DNA from 2 places in the Pseudarthrobacter kochi genome. Region 1 is predicted to be linked to the other one. Evidence: predicted binding sites of a transcription regulator. Region 1 holds the regulator's gene; the other holds the start of a gene.

Region 1 (3,405 bases):
CCAGGCCCGTGCCGGTGGGGTTGTTCGGGGAGCACAGGAAGACGATGTTGGGCTGGAGTTCGCGGACCTGGCGGGCGGCCGACTCGGCGCTCAGTCCGTAGTCGTCGGCGCGGACGCCCACGATGTACCCGGTGTCCGTGCCGGCGGCCAGCAGCGGGTACATGGAGTAGGTGGGAGGGAACCCAAGGGCGGTGCGGCCCGGGCCGCCGAAGGCCTGGAGGATCTGCTGGAGTACCTCGTTGGAGCCGTTCGCGGCCCAGATGTTGTCGGCGCCCAGTCCGTGACCCAGGTACTCCGCCAGGGCTTCGCGCAGCTCGGTGAATTCGCGGTCCGGATACCGGTTCAGGCCTGCGGCGGCGATCGTGACGGCCTCGGAGATGGCAGCCCGAACATCGGCCGGGACACCATGGGTGTTCTCGTTGACGTTGAGCAGGATGGGGACCTCCAGCTGCGGCGCGCCGTAGGGCGTCAGGCCGCGCAGATTGGTCCGGAGGGGAAGTCGGTTCAGGCGCTCTAACTGGTCAGTCACCTCACTAGTTTAAGTGAGATCGCCGCGGGCCCCGAAACTGTGACGCCCCGCAGGGCCCGGCTGACGGGGTCGAACGCGCTACTTGGACGGGATGAAGAGGGCCTGGCCCGGCACGACGCGGGCGGCGTCGAGGTTGTTCAGCTGGATGATATCGGTCACGACATCGCGGGGATCGCGCTCCGGCGCCACGGCTTCGGCGATGGCCCAGAGTGACTCGCCCGGCTGCACTGTCACGGTGACCGTGGGGGTCAGTGACAGCTCGGAGGCGGATTCCGCCGCTTTGGCGGGCGCGTTAAGGAAGCCGCTGAAGGACAGGATGAGGGCGGCCAGCAGGATCAGCGGCACGCCGATGAAGACGAAGCGTCCCCGCCGGGTGAGCTTGAGCGGCGCCTGCCGCACCCGCAGTGCGGGCGCTGCGGGATTGTGCCGGCGAATGGAACTGTCCCGGCTGATGGAGCTGTCCCGGCTGATGGAGCTGTCCTGGTTGGCCGGCGCATACCCGCCGACGGATGCACCGCCGTCGGGCCGGCCGTAGTTGCCGAATGCGTCGCGGCCGAAAGTGTCGTGAAACGCGCTTGATGCTGACATGAACTGAGCCCTCCTGGACCATACTGTGCCGCCCGGCGTACTCCACCTGCTTGCCGCCAACCGGTCTAACCTTCGAACAAAGAACCGAACGTCGCGCTGTGCCCGAGCAGTGCCCCAGCCTCAAACAGAGAATGACTAGAACACATATTCGAACCTTGCTTGTTCTGTTTTAGCACTTATTGACGAACATTGTCGAGACTCGCTAGAACAAATGTTTGAAAAAGCGGTGTGGCTGGCCTACGTTTGAGTCAAAGAACAACCACTTCTGCAGTTGATCAGCAGGGTCTGACATTTCAGGCCGGAAGTTCCCGGCATCCGCAGCCACGGCGGCCGGGCGGAACGGAAAGGCGTTGGCGAACATGGCAGCACAAGCCACTGGCGGCAGGGCCACCCAGCGAACCCCGCAGGCAGCCCGGCCCCCCAAGAGCCTCACCGTCCGGCAAAAGAAGATCCTGGAAACCATCCAGCGCTCGGTCACCGACAACGGCTATCCGCCGTCCATGCGCGAGATCGGCGACACCGTGGGACTGGCCAGCCTGTCCAGCGTCACCCACCAGCTCTCACAGCTGGAAAAACTTGGCTACCTGCGGCGCGATCCCAAACGCCCCCGGGCCATGGAAGTGCTGATGCCGTTGACCCTCGATGAGGGAACCCCAAAGATTTCCGGGGCCGCGAAGTCCGGCGGGCTGCGCACAGTGGGCGGATTGTCCGTGTCCGAGCTGGCCAGCGCCACCGACACCGCCATGGTGCCGCTGGTGGGCCGCATCGCCGCCGGCGGACCGATCCTGGCCGACCAGGTCGTGGAGGACGTCATGCCCCTGCCCCGCCAGCTGGTGGGCCACGGGGAACTCTTTATGCTCAAGGTCGCGGGAGATTCCATGATCGATGCGGCCATCTGCGACGGCGACTGGGTGGTTGTGCGCCAGCAGGGCGACGCCGTCAACGGCGACATTGTCGCCGCATTGCTGGACGACGAGGCAACAGTCAAGACGTTCCGCCAGCGCGACGGCCACACCTGGCTGCTGCCGCAGAACACCCAGTACGAGCCCATCCTCGGCGATCACGCCGTGATCATGGGCAAAGTCGTCTCGGTGCTTCGCTCCCTCTAGGACCGGTCGGCACCAGCACCGCAGCACTAGCAGCGGCCCGCGCGTCCCGGCCCCGCCCCCGTCCGTAGTCAGCTGGCTGGCTGGCCGGATTCTTTCGCGAGCCGTTCCAGGGCCGCGAGGGCGATGGCGGGGTCGGTGGTGGGCCAGAAGGGCGGCAGGGCAGCGCGGAGGAATCCGCCGTAGCGTTCGGTGGACAGCCGGGAGTCCAGCACGGCCACCACTCCCCTGTCCGTCGTTGTGCGGATCAGCCGGCCGGCGCCCTGGGCCAGGCGGATGGCGGCGTGGGTCGCGGAAACGCTCATAAAGCCGTTACCCCCGGCCTGGGCCACCGCGCGGGACCGCGCCGTCATCAGGGGATCATCGGGCCGCGGGAACGGAATCCGGTCGATCACGACGAGGCGGCAGGAGGCCCCGGGCACGTCGACACCCTGCCATAGGGACATGGTGCCAAAGAGGCAGGTGTCCGGTTCGTCGGCGAACTGCTTCACGAGCGCCGTCATGGTCGAATCCCCCTGGCACAGGATGCTCATGTCCAGTCGCGGCCGCATGGCCTCAGCGGCGTCCTCCGCCGCGCGCCGGGAGGAGAACAGGCACAGGGCCCCGCCGCCGGAGGCCCGGATCAGCTTCTCGAGCTCGTCGAGGGCTTCCGGAGAGGTGCCGCGGCCGGGTTTGGGCAGGTGCTTCGCAACGTAGAGGATGCCCTGTTTCGGGTATTCGAAAGGCGAGCCGACGTCGACCCCGGTCCAGCTGGGGGCGCCGGGTCCGACCAGGCCGAGACCGCCGGCAGCAGGTTCGAAGGCTGACCCGATCGCCAGGGTGGCCGAGGTCAGGATGACGGTGTGGTCCGCGAACAGGCCCTCACGGAGCCGTCCCGCGACGCTGAGGGGGGCGACGTTGATCAGGGCGGGCGCGGACTCGTCGGGCTGGGAGTAGCCCTGCTGTGGGTCGAAGGTGCTGTTCCTGGAAAACCAGACCACTTCGCGGTTTTCCCGCGCCGCCAGCAGCCGTTCGCACAGCTCCAGGATCACCATGAGGCGGGACCGCGCGAGCTGCCGGCCGCCGTCGGCCGTGTTGGCGCTGTCCCCTTTGGAGTCGGAGAGCGCCGCGCGGCAGGCGTCCCGCAACTGGTCCACGCAGTCCAGCTGTTCGCTGTTGAGGCCGTTGGGCATGAGTCCGCTG
Region 2 (3,405 bases), on a different contig from region 1:
AGGTTGTTCTCCTTGGCGCCGACGACCTTCAGCTCACGCTTCTTGTCGTATTTGCGCCGCTTTTTGGGGATCTCAATCTTTTTCCGGCCGGAGAGGTAGTCGCCGGTGAGGGATTCGGTGTTCTCGAGCAGGTCCTTGTAGGAACCCGAGTGCACCACCATGCCGCCGTGTTCGCCGGCGCCCGGTCCGATATCCACCACCCAGTCGGCTTCCTGGATGGTGTCCTCATCGTGTTCCACCACGATCAGGGTGTTGCCGAGGTCCCGCAGCCGGGTCAGGGTTTCGATCAGGCGGCGGTTGTCGCGCTGGTGCAGGCCGATCGACGGCTCGTCCAGGACGTAGAGCACACCCACGAGGCCGGAGCCGATCTGGGTGGCCAGCCGGATGCGCTGGGCTTCGCCGCCGGACAGGGTGCCGGAAGGCCGCTCGAGATTCAGGTACTCCAGCCCGACGTCGAGCAGGAAGGTCAGGCGGGCCTGGATCTCCTTGAGGACCTGGTTCGCGATCTGGGCTTCGCGGCCGCTCAGTACGAGGTTGTCCAGGAAGTGGGCGCACTCGCGCATCGGCAGGGCGGCGACTTCGGCAATGGATTTGCCGTTGATCAGGACCGAGAGCGACGCCGGGTTCAGGCGTGCGCCGTTGCAGGCCGGGCACGGGATCTGCCGCATGTATTCCTCGTAGCGGTCCCGGGCCGAGTCCGAGTCCGTTTCGAGGTGTTTGCGGTGGACGTACTGGATGACGCCCTCGAAGCCTGTGCTGTATTTGCGTTCCCGGCCGAAGCGGTTGCGGTACTGCACCACAACTTTATGGTCCTTGCCGTGCAGCACGGTTTGGCGGGTGTCCTCGGAGAGCTTGTCCCACGGGGTTGTCATCGAGAAACCGAGTTCCTTGGCGAGTCCGCCGAGCAAACGGTTCCAGTATTCTGTGGTTGCTGTGCCGAGTGACCAGGGGGCGATTGCTCCCTCCGAGAGGGACAGCTCACCGTTCGGAATGATGAGTTCCTCATCGACCTCGAGCTTCGTGCCGATGCCGCTGCAGGCCGAGCACGCGCCGAAGGGGTTGTTGAAGGAGAAGGAGCGCGGTTCGATCTCGTCGATTGCAAGCGGGTGCTCATTGGGGCAGGCAAGGTTTTCGGAGAACGCCCTGATGCGTTCGGGATCGTCAGCGTCGAGGTCGACGAATTCGGCGAGAATGCGTCCTTCGGCCAGGCCGAGGGCGGTTTCCACCGAGTCGGTGAGTCGCTGGCTGATGCCCTCCTTGACCACGAGGCGGTCCACGACCACTTCGATGGTGTGCTTGAACTGTTTGCCCAGCTTGGGCGGATCGCTGAGCTGGATCAGCTTGTCATCGACCCGGGCGCGCGAGTAGCCCTTGGCAGTGAGTTCCTTGAACAGCTCGACGAATTCGCCCTTGCGGCCACGGACCACCGGGGCCAGGATCTGGAAGCGGGTCCCCTCGGGCAGTTCCAGCAGCTGGTCGACGATCTGCTGCGGGGTCTGCTTCGCGACGGGCTCCCCGCAGACCGGGCAGTGCGGGCGGCCGACCCGGGCCCACAGGAGACGCATGTAGTCGTAGATCTCGGTGATGGTGCCCACCGTGGAGCGCGGGTTCTTGCTGGTGGACTTCTGGTCAATGGATACTGCGGGCGAGAGGCCCTCGATGAAGTCGACGTCGGGCTTGTCCACCTGGCCCAGGAACTGCCGGGCGTAGGCGGAGAGGGACTCGACGTAGCGGCGCTGGCCCTCCGCGAAAATCGTGTCGAACGCCAGGGAGGACTTGCCCGAGCCGGAGAGCCCCGTGAAGACGATCATGGAATCGCGGGGCAGGTCCAGGTCGACGTTGCGCAGGTTGTGTTCGCGCGCGCCCTTGACGACGAGCCGGGACATGTCCGGACGCTTCACCGCGGGGCGGGAGTCCTCCCCGCGGCCGGGTTTTGCCGGACTCATCGGAACGGAGCCCATTTGAACGGTGGGCTGGGAATCAACGGCTGGATCTTCAGCTACGGCTTTAGGCACGCTATCAATGCTAATCGAAAACTTCTTCGAATTTCTATTCCCGGCTGCGCCCCCGGCCGGGAAACGCCGCACGATGTGCTACCGGAGAGTTACTCCCGGTCGTAGGCGGCGGCCAGCAACTGCACGGCTTCGGCGAAGCTGGCGCCCTGGGCCTTCGCAGCACCGGCGAACCCGGCCGCGGCAGCGGAAAGTGAACTCCAGGCCTCGTCCCGGGCGCACACCACTGTCCCGTTCCGGCCCCTGGTCACGACGACGCCGGCCGCCTCCAGTTCCTTGTAGGCCCGGGCCACCGTGTGCGGCGCGACGCCCAGTTCGCCGGCAAGGCTCCGGACGGCAGGGAGCTTGGTTCCGGGCGCCAGGGTCCCGTTGTCGGCCCGTTCAATAATGGTGAGCCGGAGCTGGTCAAACAGCGGGACAGAGCTGCCCGGATTGGGTCGCCAGGCACCGGGGAACGGCGAGGTTGATGCTTCGATGGACGTCACTTTCCCGTCTCCCGGGCGGGCTTGCCTTGTTCGCGGCGGGCGAACTGCGCCTCGTACAGTTTCAGGTAGAAACCGCCCCCGGCAATGAGTTGGCGGTGCGTGCCCTGTTCAACGATGCGTCCTTGGTCCATGACCAGAATTAGATCAGCGTCCCGGACGGTGGACAAGCGGTGGGCGATGACGAAGCTGGTGCGTCCCTGCCGGAGACGCCGCATGGCCTGCCGGATCTGCACCTCGGTGCGGCTGTCCACCGAACTGGTGGCCTCGTCGAGGACCAGGATGTTGCGGCCTGCCAGCTGCGCCCTGGCAATCGAGATGAGCTGGCGCTGGCCGCGGCTCAGCGAGTCGCCGTCGTTGCCGAGCATCGTGGCGTAGCCGCCGGGCAGGGCCCGGACGAACTGGTCCACATGGCTGGCCTGCGCCGCGGCGACGATCTCGGCATCGCCCGCGCCGGGCCGGCCGTACTCGATGTTGTCGCGGATGCTGCCGGTGAAGAGCCAGGCGTCCTGCAGCACCGTGCCGAAGTTGGCCCGAAGTTCGTCGCGGGTCAGCTCGGCGAGGTCCGCGCCGTCGACCGTGATCCGGCCGGAATCCAGTTCGTAGAAGCGCATCAGGAGGTTGACCACGGTGGTCTTGCCGGCGCCGGTCTGCCCCACGATCGCCACGGTCTGGCCGGGTTCGACCGCGAAGCACAGGTCCTGGACCACAGGCGAGACCGGGCTGTAGCCGAAGGTGACATGCTCAAACGCGACCCGGCCGGCGGCGTCGGGCGGTGCATCGCCCGCACGGGCCGGCGCCGCACCGGCGGCAGTCTCGGCCGGGATCTCCGGCGCATCCAGGAGCTCAAAGACCCGCCCGGCCGACACGAGGCAGGACTGCAGAAGGGTCAGCATGCCGCCAATCTGCCC

Evidence for each region. The regulator LexA, encoded in region 1, represses DNA repair genes until DNA is damaged. The targets are predictions, from matches to a motif close to TCGAACANNTGTTCGA.
Region 2: uvrA (excinuclease ABC subunit UvrA) is a predicted target of LexA. The motif match lies at 2,030-2,045, and genes of this name have one in related genera.

Annotation. Positions count from the first base shown of each region.
Region 1 is NZ_JBVAYV010000003.1:51,877-55,281, forward strand. It holds gene ACZY0Y_RS02405 (histidinol-phosphate transaminase) at 1-529, opposite strand, end outside; gene ACZY0Y_RS02410 (LysM peptidoglycan-binding domain-containing protein) at 608-1,117, opposite strand; gene lexA (transcriptional repressor LexA) at 1,477-2,226, shown strand; gene ACZY0Y_RS02420 (ATP-dependent DNA helicase) at 2,295-3,405, opposite strand, start outside.
Region 2 is NZ_JBVAYV010000005.1:76,292-79,696, forward strand. It holds gene uvrA (excinuclease ABC subunit UvrA) at 1-1,946, opposite strand, end outside; gene ACZY0Y_RS04475 (GntR family transcriptional regulator) at 2,105-2,497, opposite strand; gene ACZY0Y_RS04480 (ABC transporter ATP-binding protein) at 2,494-3,405, opposite strand, start outside.